One region of the Erwinia sp. 1181_3 genome, then DNA from elsewhere that is predicted to be linked to it. Evidence: predicted binding sites of a transcription regulator. Region 1 holds the regulator's gene; each other region holds the start of a gene.
What was found. The regulator LexA, encoded in region 1, represses DNA repair genes until DNA is damaged. The targets are predictions, from matches to a motif close to TNCTGTATGTACATACAGNA.
Positions count from the first base shown of each region.

Region 2: a site for LexA is predicted at 1,656-1,675, ahead of FY046_RS14025 (metal-dependent hydrolase). Genes of this name have one in related genera too.
Region 3: a site for LexA is predicted at 2,606-2,625, ahead of sulA (SOS-induced cell division inhibitor SulA). Genes of this name have one in related genera too.
Region 4: a site for LexA is predicted at 3,072-3,091, ahead of dinB (DNA polymerase IV). Genes of this name have one in related genera too.

Region 1 covers NZ_VTDE01000009.1:134,522-139,632, forward strand. Annotated here, with positions in the region: gene zur (zinc uptake transcriptional repressor Zur) at 1-241, shown strand, start outside; gene FY046_RS19010 (CsbD family protein) at 328-537, opposite strand; gene dinF (MATE family efflux transporter DinF) at 753-2,075, opposite strand; gene lexA (transcriptional repressor LexA) at 2,158-2,766, opposite strand; gene FY046_RS19025 (diacylglycerol kinase) at 2,873-3,241, opposite strand; gene plsB (glycerol-3-phosphate 1-O-acyltransferase PlsB) at 3,369-5,111, shown strand, end outside.
Region 2 covers NZ_VTDE01000004.1:438,629-443,739, forward strand. Annotated here, with positions in the region: gene hxpB (hexitol phosphatase HxpB) at 1-593, shown strand, start outside; gene kduD (2-dehydro-3-deoxy-D-gluconate 5-dehydrogenase KduD) at 783-1,544, shown strand; gene FY046_RS14025 (metal-dependent hydrolase) at 1,694-2,284, shown strand; gene FY046_RS14030 (L-cystine transporter) at 2,450-3,847, shown strand; partial or broken gene katE (catalase HPII) at 3,993-5,111, shown strand, end outside.
Region 3 covers NZ_VTDE01000002.1:444,240-449,350, forward strand. Annotated here, with positions in the region: gene yccS (YccS family putative transporter) at 1-1,004, shown strand, start outside; gene FY046_RS06485 (TfoX/Sxy family DNA transformation protein) at 1,001-1,630, opposite strand; gene sulA (SOS-induced cell division inhibitor SulA) at 2,646-3,152, shown strand; gene ompA (porin OmpA) at 3,502-4,569, shown strand; gene matP (macrodomain Ter protein MatP) at 4,659-5,111, opposite strand, start outside.
Region 4 covers NZ_VTDE01000003.1:251,263-256,373, forward strand. Annotated here, with positions in the region: gene gpt (xanthine phosphoribosyltransferase) at 1-159, opposite strand, end outside; gene pepD (beta-Ala-His dipeptidase) at 424-1,881, shown strand; gene dinB (DNA polymerase IV) at 2,001-3,056, opposite strand; gene dpaA (peptidoglycan meso-diaminopimelic acid protein amidase) at 3,270-4,004, shown strand; gene FY046_RS09585 (class II glutamine amidotransferase) at 3,975-4,742, opposite strand; gene lpcA (D-sedoheptulose 7-phosphate isomerase) at 4,893-5,111, opposite strand, start outside.

The DNA.
Region 1 (5,111 bases):
AGAACCGTCACACACCTCAGCCATGCTGATTTGTGACCGCTGCGGTTCAGTGGCCGAGCAGCATGCTAATGGCGTGGAAGATATTTTGAAATCGCTGGCCCTGAAGTCCGGTTTTACCCTGGGACATAGCGTGATTGAGGCGCATGGTTTCTGTGAAAAATGCGGGGAGATTGAAGCCTGCACCCATCAGGATGCGTGCCAGCACGATCATAGTGTGCAGAGTAAAAAACGCGGGCGTTAGTCAAATTTTGTGAGGGAGGAGAAAGAGGTGAGTGGCACTGTCCTTGTGCCTGGGTAGGAGCATCGTCCTGAAAGGGTCCGCTGTTTTTACCAGCGGTGGTTGTTACGGGTTTCCCAATCACTCAGCTCTTTTTCGGCCTGATCTTTCTGATAGCCGTAGCGTTCCTGAATTTTACCCACCAACTGATCGCGTTTACCTTCAACGACCGTCAGGTCATCATCGGTCAGCTTACCCCATTGTTCTTTCACTTTACCTTTAAACTGTTTCCAGTTACCGCCGGCTTCGTCTTTATTCATAATGTGATTCCTCTACCTTGGGTTAAAACAGCTTTAATGCCTCAAAAACCAACTGTTAAACCAGACAATCATCTGGTTATTTGCCTGAGACAAAGATAATTGTAGTAGAGAAACCACGCACTGGCCGTTAACCCGCTGGCAAAAGCGGTAGAAATCACTAAAAACACCTAGAATTCAGTGAACTAGCGAAGCGGCGCGTTACGTAACCAAATGTGTCACTGCGCGAACCAGGTTCCCTTACGCCAGTGACGACGCCAGATGACCCACAGGGAGACACCGCGCAGCAGCAGGAACAACGTGACTGCCAGCCACAGACCATGGTTACCCAGCCACGGCACGCTAAACAGCGCCAAACCAAAGCCCAGTGCTGCGACGGCCATACTGTTGCGCATCTCACTGGCGCGGGTGGCACCGATAAACATCCCATCCAGCAAATAACAGCCCACACCCGCTAATGGCATCAGCACCTGCCACCATAAATACCGATCGGCAAGCTGGCGAAGCGGTTCCAGAGACGTCAGCAGCGCGATAATTTGCTCACCAAACAGGGCATAAAATAGAGAAAACCCTGCTGCAACTAGTAACGACTGCCGACAGGCAGCATGCCAGACGCTGAGTAACTGCTTACTGTCGCGCGCGCCATAGGCTTCTCCAGAACAGGCCTCAACCGCATAGGCGAAGCCATCCAGTGCATAGGCGGTAAAGGTGAGGAACATCAGCAATACCGCGTTGACCGCCACCACATCATTCCCCATACGGGCACCAAAGATAGTCAGCGACGCAAAGCAGATTTGCAACAACAGAGAACGCAGCATGATGTCGCGATTTAAGCGCAGCAGGCGCCCCACATCACCGCGCCAGGCACTCAGCATCAACCTTACTGACAGACCACGCAGTTTCATCACCCGCCATACCAGCAGCAGACCAACAATAAAACTGACATATTCAGCTATTGCGGTAGCCGCTGCCGCGCCCTGTACACCCCACTTCAGGCCAATAACAAACCACAGATCCAGCAGGATATTGACCAGATTACCCACCACCAGCAGGATCACAGGGGCACGCGCATACTGCACCCCAAGGAGCCAGCCAAGCAGCACGAGATTGGCCAACGTTGCGGGAGCACTGAGCCAGCGCACCTGCATAAACAGTGCCGCCTGGTGCAGAACGTCTTCGCTGCCACCGGTCAGGCCCAGAGCAAAGTGAGTGATGGGTGTTCTTAGCAGGATAAACAGCAGGCCGGCCAGCAAAGCGAGCAGCAGCGGCTGCATCAATGCACGTGCCAGTGCGGATTTATCACTGGCTCCAAATGCCTGGGCAGTCAGCCCGGTGGTGCTCATGCGTAGAAACAGTAGCAGCATAAACAGGAAGCTGGTTACGGTTGTGCCGATCGCCACCCCACCAAGATACGTCGGGCTATCAAGATGGCCGATCACGGCGGTATCGACCAGACCAAGCAGTGGCACGGTAATATTAGAAAGGATCATCGGCAGCGCCAGCCGCCAGAGGCTTTTATCCGCAGAGGTGAGCAGTTTCATCAGAACCCATCAGAGCTAAAGCGATTACAGATGATAATACGCGCCACAGAAGCAGCGCGCAGGATTTAGCGGGGAGTAACGATTACAGCCAGTTGCCGTTGCGAATAACGCCGACAGCAAGACCTTCAATAGTCAGCGTTTGCTGACGCAGGTCGACAATGATAGGTTTGAAGTCCGGGTTTTCTGGTAAAAGTTGCACCGTATTACCCTGCCTTTTCAGGCGTTTCACTGTCACTTCGTCATCAATGCGCGCAACCACAACCTGCCCATTACGCACATCTTCCGTTTTATGTACCGCTAACAGATCGCCGTCCATAATACCGATGTCTTTCATCGACATCCCACTGACGCGCAACAGAAAATCAGCGCCAGGCTTGAACAGGTCAGGGTCAACTTTGTAGTGCCCTTCAATGTGCTGCTCTGCCAACAGTGGCTCACCGGCGGCAACCCGGCCAATCAGTGGAAGACCGTCTTCTTCTTCCATCATCAGGCGAATACCGCGGGAAGCACCAGAAACGATCTCAATCACGCCTTTACGGGCTAAGGCCTTCAGGTGTTCTTCAGCCGCATTCGGGGAACGGAAACCAAGTTGCGCAGCGATCTCTGCGCGCGTCGGCGGCATACCAGTTTGATTAATGTGGTCGCGAATCAGGTCATAAACCTGCTGCTGCCTCGCCGTTAGTGCTTTCATTCCGCCCCCTGGTTGTTTATACAGTCGACTGTGAGTATATACAGGTATTTAGACATTGAAAACCTAAAGTTGGGCGAAATGCAGTTTGTGGCGATTTTTGGAAAACTCATCGCAAATGTGGCACTAACAGCATGATCCAAACAAAAATTGCCAGCAAGATAGTCAACAGCACGGCCGCAGAACCCATATCTTTGGCCCGGCCTGCAAGGGGGTGTATTTCACTGCCGATACGGTCGACGACCGCTTCGATGGCACTGTTGAGTATTTCGACAATGATGACCAGCATGACCGAGCCAATCAGCAGCACACGGGTAATGGCATCTACGTCCAGCCAGCAGGCAATGATAATCGCAATGATCGCCGCGACGGCTTCCTGACGAAAAGCGGCTTCATGCTGCCACGCGCTGCGGATGCCTTTCCACGAATACCCGGCTGCTTTTATGATTCGCGTCAGTCCGGTGACATTATTTGCCATAATCAGGGAACCCTTTGAGAAGTTTAACGTCAATGAGTGGAACTACAGGTTTTTTAACACCACAGATTCTGTTGGCGCTTTCTGGTATGCTTGCGGCGCTTTGCTAACAAGAGGCTTCATGTTGTCTATGTCAGGTTGGCGTAAATTATATTATAACTTATTGAATCTTCCAGTAAAACTACTGGTAAAAAGTAAAGCAATTCCGGCTGAGCCGGTTGCCGAACTCGGGCTTGATACGTCGCGCCCTATTATGTATGTGCTGCCTTATGATTCAAAGGCCGATCTCCTTGCACTGCGTGAGCAGTGTCGCAAACAAGACCTGCCCGATCCTCTGGAACCTCTGGAGATCGACGGTACGGTATTGCCACGCCATGTGTTTATTCATGATGGCCCGCGCTTGTTCCCGTACTTTGTTCCGAATCTTGAGTCGGTCAAGCTGTTCCACGATTATCTCGATCTGCACCGCAATCATCCCGATCTGGATGTGCAAATGGTGCCGGTATCAGTGATGTTTGGTCGTGCGCCGGGCCGTGAGGTACAGGGTGACGAACAGCCGCATCTGCGCATGTTGAATGGTATCCAGAAATTCTTTGCCGTCATCTGGCTGGGACGTGACAGTTTTGTGCGCTTCTCACCGATGGTATCGCTGCGCCATATGGCCACCGAGCACGGTACAGATAAAATCATCGCGCAGAAGCTGGCCCGTGTGGCGCGTATGCACTTTGCCCGCCAGCGTTTAGCGGCCGTGGGGCCGCGTCTGCCTGTGCGCCAGGACTTGTTCAACAAGCTGTTGCAGTCTAAAGCGATCGCCAAAGCGGTTGAAGACGAAGCACGCAGCAAAAAAATCTCCCATGAAAAAGCCCAGCAGAATGCCGTTGAGCTGATGGAAGAGATCGCCGCTGACTTCTCTTACGAAGCGATTCGTCTGACCGACCGTATCATGGGTTGGACCTGGAGCAAGCTGTATCAGGGGATTAACGTTAACGGCGGTGAGCGCGTGCGCCAGCTGGCACAGGACGGACATGAGATTGTCTACGTGCCCTGCCATCGCAGCCATATGGACTACCTGCTGCTCTCCTATGTGCTGTATCACCAGGGTCTGGTGCCGCCGCATATTGCAGCCGGGATCAACCTGAACTTCTGGCCAGCGGGCCCGATTTTCCGTCGCCTGGGCGCTTTCTTTATTCGTCGTACCTTCAAGGGCAATAAGCTCTACTCCACGGTGTTCCGTGAATACCTTGGTGAGCTGTTCACCCGTGGCTATTCCGTCGAATACTTCGTGGAAGGCGGCCGTTCACGTACAGGCCGCCTGCTGGATCCGAAAACCGGCACCCTGTCGATGACGATTCAGGCGATGCTGCGTGGAGGTAACCGCCCTATTACGCTGGTACCGATTTACATCGGTTACGAACACGTGATGGAAGTGGGAACTTACGCCAAAGAGCTGCGCGGTGCGACCAAAGAGAAAGAAGGCTTTATGTCGATGGTGCGCGGGCTGCGTAAGCTGCGTAATCTCGGTCAGGGCTATGTGAACTTTGGTGAGCCGCTGCCGCTGGTCGCGTATCTGAATCAGCAGGTACCAGAGTGGCGTGAGGCTATCGATCCTATTGAAGCTCAGCGTCCAGCCTGGTTAACCCCGGCCGTGAACGACATCGCGCAGAAAGTCATGGTGCGGATTAACAATGCAGGGGCAGCCAATGCCATGAACCTGTGTGTGACTGCGCTGCTGGCATCACGCCAGCGTTCGATGACCCGCGAGCAGCTGACCGAACAGCTCGACTGTTATGTGCAACTGCTGCGCAATGTGCCGTACTCGCCTGATTCCACCGTGCCGGATATGACGCCAGAGGCACTGCTGGAACATGCGCTG
Region 2 (5,111 bases), on a different contig from region 1:
AAGCCGAGCTGGATATCTTAACCACCCTTGATGTTGACCTCAGCCGTCGCGGTGAAATGCCGGATGCGCTGGGTCTGCGTATCGATCAGGTGGTACGTATGTGGTATGAAAACCTGCCGTGGAAAGGCCCCTCCCAGGCCGAAGTCACCCAGCGAGTCATCGCACGGGCACTGAGTCTGGTCGAAGAAACCCGGCCGCTCCTGCCCGGCGTTGAACAGGCATTACAGCTCTGTCAGTCCGAGGGACTGAAGATCGGCCTCGCGTCTGCCTCACCGCTATTTATGCTGGAACGTGTGCTGGAGATGTTCAACCTGCGCCAGTACTTTGAGGTCCTGGCCTCGGCAGAGGCGCTGCCTTACAGTAAACCCCACCCGCAGGTCTATCTGGATGCGGCCGCCCGCCTGGGCGTGGATCCGCTCAACTGCGTGACGCTGGAAGACTCATTTAACGGCATGATCGCCACCAAAGCAGGACGTATGCGCTCTATCGTCGTCCCGGATGCCGCTCATGCCGCCGATCTGCGCTGGTCACTGGCTGACGTAAAACTCGCCAGCCTTGAAGAGCTTACAGCACAGCATCTGCACGGACGCTGAGTCAGTACCAGGCGGCAATGCGTCCGCCTGGTTTTTTATTATCACCCATTGCCGTTAAAATAAATAAAACATCGTTTCATTTTTGTTGAATTCATCCCCGCTTCTGCCTATGCTCCGTTAACCGGCTCGCGCATATCCGTTATGTCATCTCTGCCATGGCGCGTGCCCACTTATCTATAAGGAGCCACGATGATCCTGAACACATTTAATCTTGAAGGCAAAGTGGCCATGATTACCGGCTGTAACACCGGTCTTGGTCAGGGAATGGCGCTTGGGCTGGCCCAGGCAGGATGCGATATTATTGGTGTTAATCGCTCCTCTGCCAGCGAGACTGCACAAAAAGTCATGGCCACCGGGCGACGGTTTGTCAGCATCACGGCAGACCTTTCCGACAGCCATTGCCTTGAGAGCGTGATGGATCAGGCGCTGACCGCCTGCCCACAGTTAGATATTTTGGTCAACAATGCCGGGATTATTCGCCGGGCAGACGCGCTCGACTTCAGCGAACGTGACTGGGATGACGTAATGAACGTTAACAGCAAGACATTGTTTTTCCTCTCACAGGCGGTAGCCCGCCAGTTTGTTCGCCAGGGGCGTGGGGGTAAAATCATCAATATCGCTTCAATGCTCTCTTATCAGGGGGGGATCCGGGTGCCGTCCTACACGGCGTCAAAAAGCGCCGTGATGGGGCTCACGCGCCTGATGGCCAATGAATGGGCGCAGTATGGCATCAACGTCAATGCCATCGCCCCCGGTTATATGGCCACCAATAACACGGAACAGCTACGCGACGATGAAGACAGGAATCAGCAAATTCTGGATCGCATCCCTGCCGGACGCTGGGGTCAAAGTGACGATATGATGGGCCCGGTGGTATTTCTCGCCTCTGCGGCCGCTGACTACGTCAATGGCTATACGCTGGCGGTAGACGGTGGCTGGCTGGCACGTTAATGCGCTGCGGTGAACAAAAGCCGCTCACGCTTTGTTCACCGCACGATTAATGCCAAATTATTTATCTTTCGTTACAGCGTCACATATTTATTCTACTGTATATATTCCCTATACTGGATGCATTGACAGTTATGCAGCCAGGTACTCCCATGACGGCCGAAGGCCATCTTATTTTTGCCATCGCCAGTGCAATTTTTGCGAAACGTGCCGAACTCACTCCCGTTCTGGCCAGCGCAGACTGGTGGCACATTATCCCCGCTACGTTGCTGACCTGCCTGTTGCCCGATATCGACCATCCGAAGTCGTTTCTGGGCCAGCGCCTGAGGTGGCTATCGCATCCTATCGCCCGTGCGTTTGGCCACCGGGGGTTCACCCACAGCCTGCTGGCAGTCGTCGGGGGCGTTGCCCTGTTGCAGTTAAAGCTCCCAGACGCCTGGCTGATTCCAGCGGATGCTTTTCAGGGGATGGTGCTGGGTTATCTGAGCCACATCGTCGCCGACATGCTGACACCCGCTGGCGTGCCGCTGCTCTGGCCCTGTCGCTGGCGCTTTCGTTTGCCCGTGCTGAACAGCCAAAAAGGCAATCAGCTGGAGCGCGCCCTGTGCCTGGTTTTAGTCGGCTATGCCATCTGGTTCCCCCCCAGCTCGCTACCTTTTGGTGCATCCGGCTGGACAAACCAGGTGGTCAGCTCCGCGCAATATCACATTGAGCGATTAATTAATAAACGAAGGGTTGATTAAGTGTTCAAATAACACCGAAAAGTTATAAATAATTCCATCTGGATATAAGGCTGCACCATAAGTAGCTGATACCATTCCGCCACTGTTTTTACTTTCTGCGCGTCAAAAATTAATTGTCACCAGCATGGCGACATTGTAGTCCGTATTTATTGGGAGAAAATGGGAATGAACTTTCCGCTAATCATTAACCTTGTGGCGTTTGTCGCCCTGCTGCTGCTGGTAGCAAAAACCGGTCGCACAGGTTGGAGCCTGTCAAAGAAAGTGCTGTTCGGTCTGGTGATCGGGGTACTGTTCGGGCTGGCCCTTCACGCGATCTACGGCGAAAACAGCCCGATCATTAAAGAGTCGGTCAGCTGGTTTAACCTCGTCGGTAACGGCTATGTTCAGCTGTTACAAATGATTGTTATGCCGCTGGTATTTGCCTCTATCCTCAGCGCAGTTGCCCGTCTGCACAACGCGTCATCACTGGGTAAAATCAGCCTGCTGACGATTGGTGTTCTGCTGTTCACTACCGCGATTTCAGCGGCAGTCGGGATCTTTGTTACCTGGCTGTTTGGCCTGAATGCCAGTGGACTGGTGCAGGGTGTGCAGGAAAGTGCGCGTCTGGCTGCGATCCAAAATAATTACGTCGGCAAAGTTGCTGACCTCAGTGCGCCGCAGCTGTTGCTCTCTTTTGTTCCGAAGAATCCGTTTGCCGATCTGACCGGTGCCAATCCGACGTCAATTATCAGCGTGGTGATCTTCGCGGCCTTCCTCGGTGTTGCCGCGCTGCAACTGCTGAAGGATGATGCCGAAAAAGGTCAGCGTGTTCTGAAAGCCATCGATACGCTGCAAGCGTGGGTGATGAAGCTGGTCCGCCTGATTATGAAGCTGACGCCGTACGGCGTGCTGGCGCTGATGACCAAAGTCGTCGCCACATCCAACCTCAGCGACATTATTAAACTGGGTAGCTTCGTGCTGGCATCCTATCTTGGCCTGGCGATTATGTTCGCCGTGCACGCCCTGCTGCTGTCGGTTAACGGTGTAAATCCACTGCGCTTCTTCCGCAAAGTGTGGCCAGTGATTACCTTTGCGTTCACCAGCCGTTCCAGTGCCGCCACTATCCCGCTGAGCGTTGAGGCTCAAACCCGCCGTCTGGGTATTCCTGAATCCATCGCCAGCTTTGCCGCCTCATTCGGTGCCACTATCGGTCAGAACGGCTGTGCCGGTCTCTATCCGACCATGCTGGCAGTGATGGTTGCGCCAACCGTTGGCATCAACCCGTTCGAACCGATGTGGATTGCCACGTTGATAGGCATTGTCACCCTCAGTTCTGCGGGTGTGGCAGGCGTTGGCGGCGGTGCCACCTTTGCTGCTCTGATCGTACTGCCGGCGATGGGCCTGCCTGTCACCCTGGTCGCTTTGCTGATCTCCATCGAACCGCTGATCGATATGGGGCGTACTGCGCTGAACGTTAACGGCTCCATGACTGCCGGAACGCTGACCAGTCAGTGGCTGAAGCAAACGGATAAGAAGATTTTGAATACCGATGCGGATAACGAAGCCGAATTAGCTCACCGTTAATTGCCGTTTACGGGCCGGTATCCTGCCGGCCCTTTTTTATTTCCTGCCATCAATTTGACTTATCCCTCCATTTTGCAGGCGTATACCGCTCACTGTTCTATAGTTACTGGTACCCGAAAGCCCGTCACTGGAGCAGTGTATTATGTCAAAAAAAAACGAACGCCCGGATAGCGGCCACCTTTCCTCACCTGCCAACACTAAAGTTGATGCACTTGACCCCTTTCGCAAGAGCGGAAAAAATCAGCCCCTGACCACCAATCAGGGCACGCGGATCGCGGATGACCAGAATTCACTGCGCGCAGGGACTCGAGGCCCAACCCTGCTCGAAGACTTCATTCTGCGCGAAAAAATCACCCATTTTGACCATGAGCGAATTCCGGAAAGGGTTGTTCATGCGCGCGGTTCGGCTGCACATGGTTATTTCCAGCCCTACCGTGATATGAGTGATATCACTAAAGCCAGTTTTCTGACCTCACTTGATACTGTTACCCCCGTTTTTGTCCGTTTCTCAACGGTTCAGGGCGGGGCGGGTTCCGCCGATACCGTGCGCGATATTCGCGGTTTCGCCACCAAGTTTTATACCGATGAAGGTGTCTTCGACTTAGTGGGTAACAATACCCCGGTTTTCTTCATTCAGGATGCGCACAAATTCCCTGACTTTGTCCATGCAGTGAAGCCCGAACCGCATAATGAAATGCCGCAAGGCGGTAGCGCTCATGACAGTTTCTGGGATTATGTCTCGCTTCAGCCCGAGACCCTGCACAATGTTATGTGGGCAATGTCCGACCGTGGCATCCCGCGCAGCTATCGCACTATGGAAGGTTTTGGTATTCACACCTTCCGCTTTATCAATGCCGCAGGTCACGCCACCTTTGTGCGTTTTCACTGGAAACCGGTGGCAGGTAAAGCGTCACTGCTATGGGATGAATCCCAGAAACTCAGCGGCCGCGATCCGGATTTCCATCGTCGTGATCTGTGGGAGTCTATTGAGGCCGGTGATTTCCCTGAGTACGAACTGGGCGTACAGCTGGTAGAAGAGAGCGATGAGTTTGCTTTTGATTTTGATCTGCTGGATGCCACCAAGCTGATCCCTGAAGAACTGGTCCCCGTAGAGCTGATTGGCAAGATGGTACTGAACCGTAACCCGGATAACTTCTTCGCCGAAACTGAACAGGTCGCCTTCCATCCAGGCCATATCGTTCCTGGCATGGACTTCACCAATGACCCGTTGCTTCAGGGACGCCTTTTTTCTTACACCGATACG
Region 3 (5,111 bases), on a different contig from region 1:
TTCTTCGCCTGAGCCGCCATCTCAGCCCGGAGTCTCCGCTGTTTCGTCATGCAGTCCGCATGTCGCTTCTGCTGTGCGTTGGCTATGGCATTATTCAGGCTACCGGGGTGCAACACGGTTACTGGATATTGCTGACCAGTCTGTTTGTCTGCCAGCCCAATTACAGTGCGACGCGTCGTCGCCTGGCATTACGTATTATCGGTACACTCGCCGGGATTGTACTGGGTCTGCCGTTGCTGTGGCTGGTTCCTTCTGTTGAAGGACAATTGATGCTGATTGTGGTTACGGGCGTGCTGTTCTTCGCTTTCCGCAACGTTCAGTATGCGCATGCCACCATGTTTATTACCTTGCTGGTGTTACTGTGCTTCAACCTGTTGGGCGAAGGATTTGAAGTCGCGATACCGCGTATTGTTGATACGCTGGTTGGCTGCGGTATTGCCTGGCTGGCGGTGACATTTATCTGGCCTGACTGGCGTTTTCGCCGGCTTCCTGCCGTTGCTGAACGCACCCTGAATGCGAACTGCCGCTATCTCGATGCTATTCTGGTGCAGTATCACCAGGGTAAAGATAACCGACTGGATTATCGTATTGCTCGCCGCGATGCCCATAACGGTGATGCAGAACTGGCATCCGTTGTTTCTAATCTCTCGGTCGAAAATAAATCTGATCTGGCATTGCGAGAAGCGGCTTTCCGTTTGCTGTGCCTTAACCATTCATTTTTGAGCTACATTTCTGCTTTAGGCGCGCATCGTGAGAAGCTGGAAAACGATGCCATGCTGCAGCTCATGGATGATGCCGTCTGTTATGTCGACGATGTACTGCATATTGACATCGTCGATGAGGCGAAAGCACAGCGTATGATCGACAGTCTGGCGCTACGCTTACAGCACAGCGAAGCCAATGCCGAAACAAAAGAACCACTGGTCTTGCAGCAGGTTGGTTTACTGGTGGCTCTTTTACCTGAAATTACGTGCCTTAAAAAACAAATAGCCTTACGTGGTTAATCTTCTTCACGCGGCTTTTTACGCTCTCGCTGCGTATTGTAGTTAAACCAAAGGCGCAGCTCTTCTTTCATCTCTTGTGGAAGCGCGGCATAGTGGCGACCGACAATGGCCCCTTGCAAAGCGAAGAGCACCGTTAACCCCAGATTCTTGTTGTTGTTACGTAGCAGCAGCCAGCTTCGTTTTGCTCCCTGTTGAACCAGCATCTCGATGGTTGAAATACCCACTTGCCGTAGTAACATTTCCATTCTGATGCCCATATTGGGCAGGTCCTTCAGACGGCGGTTATTCTGACGCTCTCTCTGCTGTTGCTTCGCTCCCTGCAGGCAAAGCTGGGAGATGGCTACCAGCTGTTCACCATCAGACCACAAGGCACCATCAACACGATAGTAATTGAGTTCTACTGGCACACCACGCTTACTAAGGCTCAGCGGTGTCATCTTACGCTCAACAATATAGGATTGAACCTCTTCACAGGCGCGAAGATAAAGCTCTCCTTGAGCCACCACGGCAAACACAGTTTTTTCCACTGCCAGGCAATAACCGCCAAACTGTGTACGGGACTGCACCTCTCCAAGCTGAGCCAGTCGTTGTTTCGCTTCTGCAATTTTACGTTTCGAACGATCCATATTCTCATCCCAAGTTAGTTAAGAAATAACTCATAAGGTCTCGGTAAAACATATTAGAAAATAGGCAATACTCATTACAGGTTCAACGACTAATTTTTATTTCATGTGTTTACATTGTAATTTTGCGAGGCGTTACGAAAAAAATCGCTCATAAGAATACATTCAAGGACGGCATTTTCTCCTTAGAAAAAATAGCATTAAAAACCACAATATCTGCATCCGGTTAAAAACTCAATAAAACACACTTCGTTAAAATTCAGTCTTAAATATTTTTTCGTCCAGCGGGATAACAGTAACGCGACAAAGCCGGTCAACCAAACGGGCATGCTAACCAGAGGAAGTTAAGCAAGAAGATACTGTACAAACCGCGTTTCACGGCCCTTCATCAAAAAAAAACCACGATTCTCCCCCTATCGAATCCCTCTGCAGCCCGTTAAGGCTGGGTTACCATGAAAAATAAACATGCTGATATTCTGTTCCAATGAGATCCAAAATGGATGTATTCCACAATTTTTATCCTGCGGATGTATGGGTGAAGTTTTCATGTTTTCATCGCCATCCACCAAATGTTCAGAAAGCCCCGAGCACCTACTCGACCATGACTGAGTAAACGTTAATCCCCCCGATGAGAAACAAGTTAAGTATCGTTACTTTCCAGGGCGGGAAATAGAATATGAAAATAGGTACTCGCAGCGATATTATCTTTTATTCCTTTCTGATGTAATCGTTAATTGCGATACAAAGTGCGGACACTTATCATTGATAAATGATTGCCATGTACCTCAAATGTTTAAATTCTTAACCGTAAGAACAAGAATGCTTGAAATGTCAGGAAGCTCTGGAACGACACCCGTCAGACCTGAAAAAAAGCCTTAATACATTCGCCATGTGTACACAGACTCTCAGTACACCAGCCTCTGAGCCGACATGTGTCAGGAAGTCAGATTAAAGGTTGATCTTTGTTCACCACACATATACTGTATATCCATACAGTAACCTAGTGAGCGAAGACATTATGCGTACTCATTTCCTGAAATCTCAGTCTGTTAGTCGTAACATGCATGCTTCCGCATCTGCGTCCTCTGGCTCGACTTGTGCGAATGGCCTGATCAGCGAACTGATTTACAGTGAGAATCAACCTGACATGACTCAATTGCTGCTGCTGCCTTTGTTGCAGCAGCTGGGGATGCAGTCTCGCTGGCAGTTATGGCTGACACCGCAACAGAAGCTCAGCCGCGACTGGTTACAGCGCTCCGGGTTACCCCTTGATAAAGTCATGCAGTCTCCCTACTGCGGTACGATCACCACGGTAGAAGCCATGATCAAAGCATTGCAGACAGGGAATTACAGTGTGGTTTTAGGCTGGCTGGATGAAGAAGTATCAGAAGTGGATCGTCAACGCTTGCAAGAAGCAGCAAGTTCAGGGCAGGCACTGGGGTTAATTATGCGCTCAGAAAATAGCATTTACTCCTCAGCCAGACCGCTTAATGGATTAAGAATTCACTCATCTTTGTATCATTAAGTAAAAATAAGATTTTTCTCAGACTTTATCTCTGCCAGACCCTTCTTAACAGGCTAATAATGTTATGACGCGGTGCGACAACGGTTTAGCTGGGTTCTCAGACCTGTTTTTGAGCAAAGAATTCACCCTCAAATGTTAAAAAATGTGTATGAAACGCTGTTTTTTTGCTGACCATCGTCACATCATACTTGTAAGTTTGCTGGTACGTTGTAGACTTTAGCTCGCCAGGGTGCTCAATAACCTCCATTTTTTGGAAGAGTCACAATCGAGCTTCTCAACCCGGCGAAGGATTAAATCAAAGAGCTAATTTAAAGCTCATTGCCTATTTGGATGATAACGAGGCGCAAAAATGAAAAAGACAGCTATCGCAATTGCAGTGGCACTGGCTGGCTTCGCTACCGTAGCGCAGGCCGCCCCTAAAGATGACACCTGGTACACCGGTGCTAAACTGGGCTGGTCTCAGTACCACGACAAAGGTTACTACGGTAACGGTTACCAAGATAACGACGGCCCATCACATGAAAGCCAGCTCGGCGCTGGTGCATTTGGTGGCTATCAGGCAAACCAGTACCTGGGCTTCGAGCTGGGTTACGACTGGTTAGGCCGCATGCCTAACAAAGGCAACAACGTCAACGGCGCTTTCAAAGCGCAGGGCGTTCAGCTGGCAGCTAAATTAAGCTACCCAGTTGCTGACGATCTGGACGTGTACACTCGTCTGGGCGGCATGGTATGGCGTGCAGACTCCACCCAGAACGCTAACGGCACTCGTATCAGCGACCACGACACCGGCGTTTCTCCGCTGGCTGCTGTTGGTGTTGAATACGCAGTGACCAAAAACTGGGCAACTCGTCTGGATTACCAGTGGGTTAACAACATCGGTGACGCAGGTACCGTTGGTGCGCGTCCTGATAACTCAATGCTGAGTGTTGGCGTTTCCTACCGTTTCGGTCAGGATGATGCAGTAGCACCAGTTGTTGCTCCGGCTCCGGCTCCAGCGCCAGTTGTTGAAACCAAGCGTTTCACCCTGAAGTCTGACGTTCTGTTCAACTTCAACAAGGCCACTCTGAAGCCAGAAGGTCAGCAGGCTCTGGATCAGCTGTATACCCAGCTGAGCAATCTGGATCCTAAAGACGGCTCTGTTGTCGTTCTGGGCTACACTGACCGTATCGGTTCAGAGCAGTACAACCAGAAACTGTCTGAAAAACGCGCTCAGTCTGTTGTAGACTACCTCGTGTCTAAAGGCATCCCTGCTAACAAGATCTCTGCACGTGGCGAGGGTAAATCTAACCCTGTTACCGGCAGCACCTGTGACAGCGTGAAAGGCCGTAACGCCCAGATCGACTGCCTGGCGCCAGACCGTCGCGTAGAAATCGAAGTTAAAGGCATCAAAGACGTTGTAACTCAGCCACAGGCTTAAGTTATCTCGTTAAAAAAACCCCGCTCCGGCGGGGTTTTTTATTGGCTGAATAAGGTGAAAAAGAGGAAGGGATAAGGCATATGTCGATTTTATTCAGGCTTGCCCAAAATCGCTTTTAGATCCTGCTTCAGCGAGGACATCTGGCTGGCATACTGCTCTTTACGTTCTGCATCTTCAATTAACTGCACTATCGTCTCAGACAACGTACTATTTCGACGCTGCGCAAGACCAGCCAACCGCTGCCAAACCAGATATTCCAGATCGATAGATTTCTTACGCGTATGCTGATGTTCGGCATTAAAATGACGTTTGCGACGCGCACGGATAGTCTGCTTCATGCGATTTTCAAGCAGCGGATTAATATGCTGGCTGATCCATTTCAATACCTCTACTGGTCGATTTTCCATCACCAGTAGCTCATCGACGGCGGCCTGCGCTGCACTTGACTCGATATAACGCGTGATCAATTCACCTTCACGGTGTTTTTTGACCAGGTATTTCCATTTCCATCCGCTTTCAAGATTTTCCAGTTGCTGGTATTT
Region 4 (5,111 bases), on a different contig from region 1:
GCGGATACACAGCTCACGCGCCAGTAAGGCGGCAGGTACCAGACCACCACGGCTGACGGCAATAATGCCTTTCCACTGTTCAGCGGGCAGAAGGCGCTCGGCCAGTTTACGGGCATGGATTTGCAGCATGTCCCAGGTGACGATGTATTTTTCACTCATTAAAAGAATCCCGGCCAATGAAATTGGCTTAAAAATTGTGCAAGGGGAGCGGTTGCGCGAAATTATAGTGATCTGAGGCGCTAAAAACCAGCCCGCTGCACCTTGTATCCCCCTTTTTTCCTGGGGCATCGTGAGCATGTGTCAGAAATCGGTGATATTCTTTTGCCATCGCGTCAGATTCGCTGACGGGAATTTTCCAACCGATATCAGCGCATGCTTCCTGCCTGCACGGCAGAAAGGGAGTGCTGACACAGGAGAGTTATCGTGTCTGAATTGTCTCAATTATCCCCACAACCCTTGTGGGATATTTTTGCCAAAATTTGCTCCATTCCCCATCCTTCTTATCATGAAGAACAACTGGCTGCCCATGTGATCGCCTGGGCGACGGAGCAGGGTTTCTGGAATGAGCGCGACCAGGTGGGTAACATCCTGATCCGTAAACCTGCCACGCCGGGTTATGAAAATCGTAAACCCGTGGCGCTTCAGGCGCACCTTGATATGGTGCCGCAGAAAAACAACGACACGGTGCATGACTTTACCCAAGACCCGATTCAGCCCTGGATCGATGGCGAGTGGGTAAAAGCACGCGGCACCACGCTGGGTGCCGATAACGGTATTGGTATGGCTTCAGCTCTGGCCGTGCTGGCTGATAACAGCCTGGAACATGGTCCGCTGGAAGTGCTGCTGACCATGACCGAAGAGACCGGCATGGTCGGTGCCTTCGGATTGAAAGCAGGCTGGTTGCAGGCCGATATTTTGATTAACACCGATTCCGAAGAGGAAGGTGAGATCTATATGGGTTGTGCTGGCGGTATCGACTTTACCAGCACACTGCCGCTGACCCGTGAAGCGGTTCCGGCCGGTTATCAGACGGTGAAACTGACGCTGAAAGGCCTGAAAGGCGGTCACTCCGGTTGTGATATTCACGTGGGTCTGGGGAATGCCAACAAACTGCTGGCGCGCTTCCTGTTCTCCCATGCGGCGGATCTTGACCTGCGTCTGGTGGATTTCAGCGGCGGTACGCTGCGCAATGCGATCCCACGTGAAGCCTTCGCCACGCTGGCGGTTCCTGTTGCCAGCCTCGATAAGCTGAAGTCACTGGCAGCCGGCTATCTGCTGACGCTGCAAAATGAGCTGAGCCTGAAAGAGAAAAACATTGCCGTGGTGGTCGAGGATCTGGCCCATGCGGAGCAGGCTCTGAGCACCACCAGCCGTGATGCGTTTATCGCCCTGCTGAACAGCATGCCGAATGGCGTGATCCGTCAGTCAGACGTGATGAAAGGCGTGGTGGAAACCTCACTGAACGTCGGTGTGGTGACGTTTGAAGGCAATGAAGCGAAGATCAACTCACTGATCCGTTCACTGATCGACAGCGGCAAAGAGTACGTGGTGGAAATGCTCACTGCGCTCGGCCAACTGGCCGGGGCGAAAACCCTCGCCAAAGGCAGCTATCCAGGCTGGCAGCCGGATGCCACCTCACCGGTGATGGCGCTGGTGCGTGAAACCTATGAAAAACTGTTCGATAAAACCCCGAACATCCAGGTTATCCACGCCGGTCTGGAGTGCGGTCTGTTTAAAGAACCGTACCCACAGATGGACATGGTATCGATTGGCCCGACCATCACCGGACCCCACTCCCCGGATGAGCAGGTGCATATTGGAAGCGTTGACCTGTACTGGCAGCTGCTGACTGCGCTGTTGAAGGCGATCCCGGTTAAGTAATGCTGCGCATATGATACGGGCGAGGCCTGCCTCGCCCCTACGACAGCCTCTATACAGGCATGCCCCGCGCCCTGTCACAATCGCGACACTCGCAGGGGTCAGGTATGCCTGACACGCTCTTACAATCCCAATAACAATTGCCTTTCCAGCTGCGGGTCCAGCAGCGTCACATGCAATCCCACCAGCCTCACGCCGCGCCCTGCACGCCGTTCATCCCAGCTTTTTCGCGCAATCTCAATCAGATCGGCCTTATTCAGTACCTGCCAGACATGCTCCTGCGTGGTCTGCTGGAAATCATTAAACTTCAGTTTTACGCCCTGACGGGCAATCTGGCGATCCGGCTTAATGTTATCCAGCCGTCGTGCCAGCTCATCGTACAGCAGGTCGATAATTTCCAGGCAGGCTTCCCAGCTATGAATATCCTCCGACAGCGTCCGCTCCACGCCAAGAGATTTACGCTCACGGGTAGTGATGACTTCCCGGTCATCAATGCCATTACTGCGCTCCCACAGCACGCGGCCAAACTTACCAAACCGCCTCAGCAAGGTGACCAAATCGGTTTTTTGCACATCGGCACAGGTGTTCAGCCCCATCTCTTCTAACTTACGCGCCGTGACTTTTCCCACGCCGGGAATTTTCGCCAGCGGCAGGGCCAGCAGGAAGTCAGGCATCTGCTGCGGCGTAATGACAAACTGGCCGTTAGGTTTATTCATATCGGAGGCGATTTTTGCCAGGAATTTAATCGGCGCTATCCCGGCTGATGCGGTGAGATTCAGCTCCTGCTGGATCGTATCGCGGATCTCACGCGCGATCAGCGTGGCCGATCCATGGCAATGCTGGCTGTCAGTGACATCCAGGTAAGCTTCATCAAGCGACAGGGGTTCAATCAGGGCAGTATAGCGGGAAAAGATGTCACGAATATGGGCGCTGGCTTCTTTATAAGCGTCATAGCGGCCCCGAATCACCGTCAGGTGCGGGCAGAGCTTAAGCGCCATCGCCGTTGACATCGCACTGTGCACACCAAATTTCCGCGCAGGATAATTCGCCGTGCTGATGACGCCGCGCTGTTTTTCGCTGCCGCCAATCGCGATGGGGATATCACGCAGGCTGGGGTTATCGCGCATTTCCACTGCGGCAAAAAAGCAGTCCATATCCACGTGAATGATTTTACGCATAGCCCCCTCCGATAATACTGTATAAGTATACAGTCAAAAAGCCAGAGTTCAATACGCAACGGAACGCACATAAATTAAGGTTTTTATTCTTCGCTATCTTGATAAAAAAATAGACAATGCTAAGGTGACGCAGCGATAGCGGAATTATCCGATATTGTCAGTACAGACGCCTTCCGGCGTTGCTTTCAACCCCTACATTTCAAGGGAACCAGAATGGGCAAAATCGCACTGCTGTTTGCGATGATTTTTCTGCCAGCCGTTGTCTTCGCCAGCGTACCGGATTCGGTTACCCCACTGGCCCCGGTAAGCAAAGAGTTAAAGAAACAACTGATTGGTACCCCCGTGTACCTGCAAATCTTCAAAGAAGAACGCACGCTGGAACTGTACGGCAAAATCGGCAACGAATTCCGCCTGCTTAACAGCTACCGCATCTGTAATTTTTCGGGTGGATTGGGGCCAAAACGCGTACAGGGCGACTTCAAAAGTCCGGAAGGTTTTTACAGCGTGGGACTTTCCCAGTTAAAACCAGACAGCCGCTTTTATCGTGCGATTAACGTCGGCTTTCCGAACGAATACGATCGCCAGCAGGGTTATCAGGGGAAATATCTGATGATCCACGGCAACTGCGTGTCAATTGGCTGCTATGCCATGACCGATGCCTATATGGATGAAATTTATCACTATGTGGAAGCCGCGCTGCGCAATGGCCAGCCACGTGTTGAAGTCAGTATTTATCCGTTCCGCATGACCGACAGCAACATGCAGCGCCATCGCTACTCCACTTACATCAATTTCTGGAAGCAATTGCAGCCGGGTTACACGCAGTTCGTGCAGACCAAACAGCCTCCGGCGGTCAACGTTAGCGATGGCAAGTACGTACTGAGCCGCCCGATGACAGGCAACTCAGCCGTACAGGAATCAGCGCTCGCGCTCACCCAGGCAAAATAACGCCCATTCACCTGGCTCAATCTTGTGCCAGGTTTCATTCGCCGTCAGCGGCTGAGTGGCCACCACTGTGACCACGTCATTTGGCGTGGTCTGCTTCTGAAAATCAATTTCCACATCCTGATCCAGCAATTTGGCTTTGCCGAACGGGGCACGTCGGGTGATCCAGAACAGATTGGTCGAACAGAACGCCATCAGATAGCGGCCATCTGACAGCAGCATGTTAAACACCCCTTTCTCACGCATCTCTGCCGCCAGTTCCGCAATGTAGCGGAAGACGGCTGGCCAGTTGCCCGGCGTACGCGGATAGCGAGTGGTCAGCTTATGCAACAACCAGCAGAAGGCAATCTCACTGTCGGTTTCACCCACGGGGCGATAAGGGCCGGTATCCAGGTTTTTATAGCCTTTAAGCTGCCCGTTGTGCGCGTAAGTCCAGTTACGTCCCCACAGTTCGCGGGTAAACGGGTGCGTATTTTCCAGCGATACTTCACCCCGGTTCGCCTGGCGAATATGCGCCACCACCGAACAGGACTTAATCGGATATTCCTGCACCAGTCGGGCAATCGGCGATTGAAAACTGGGTTGCGGATCTTTAAATGTGCGGCAGCCTTTCCCTTCATAAAAGGTAATGCCCCAGCCATCTTTATGCGGGCCCGTTCCGCCACCGCGCTGCACCAGCCCGGTAAAACTAAAACAGATGTCCGTCGGGACGTTCGCGCTCATCCCAAGTAGTTCGCACACAGGATTACCTCGTGAAAATAGATTCTATCCCCAATGGATTTCACGTTGCAGGAAGGCGGCAAACGAGTGAATCCCCGGGAGCTTACACGAGTAAGTGACCGGGGTTCACGAGAGCAGCTAACGCACCTGCGGCGTGAAAGATGAAGGGGATTATTTGACCATTTCTTTTTCGATGAGCAGCATCAAGATATGAATCACTTTGATGTGAATCTCCTGAATACGGTCAGCATAACCGAAGTGCGGCACACGAATTTCTACGTCGGCCACGCCATCCATTTTGCCGCCGTCTTTACCGGTCAGGGTGATTACTTTCATCCCTTTGGCACGCGCAGCTTCAACCGCTTTAATAATATTACCGGAGTTACCCGA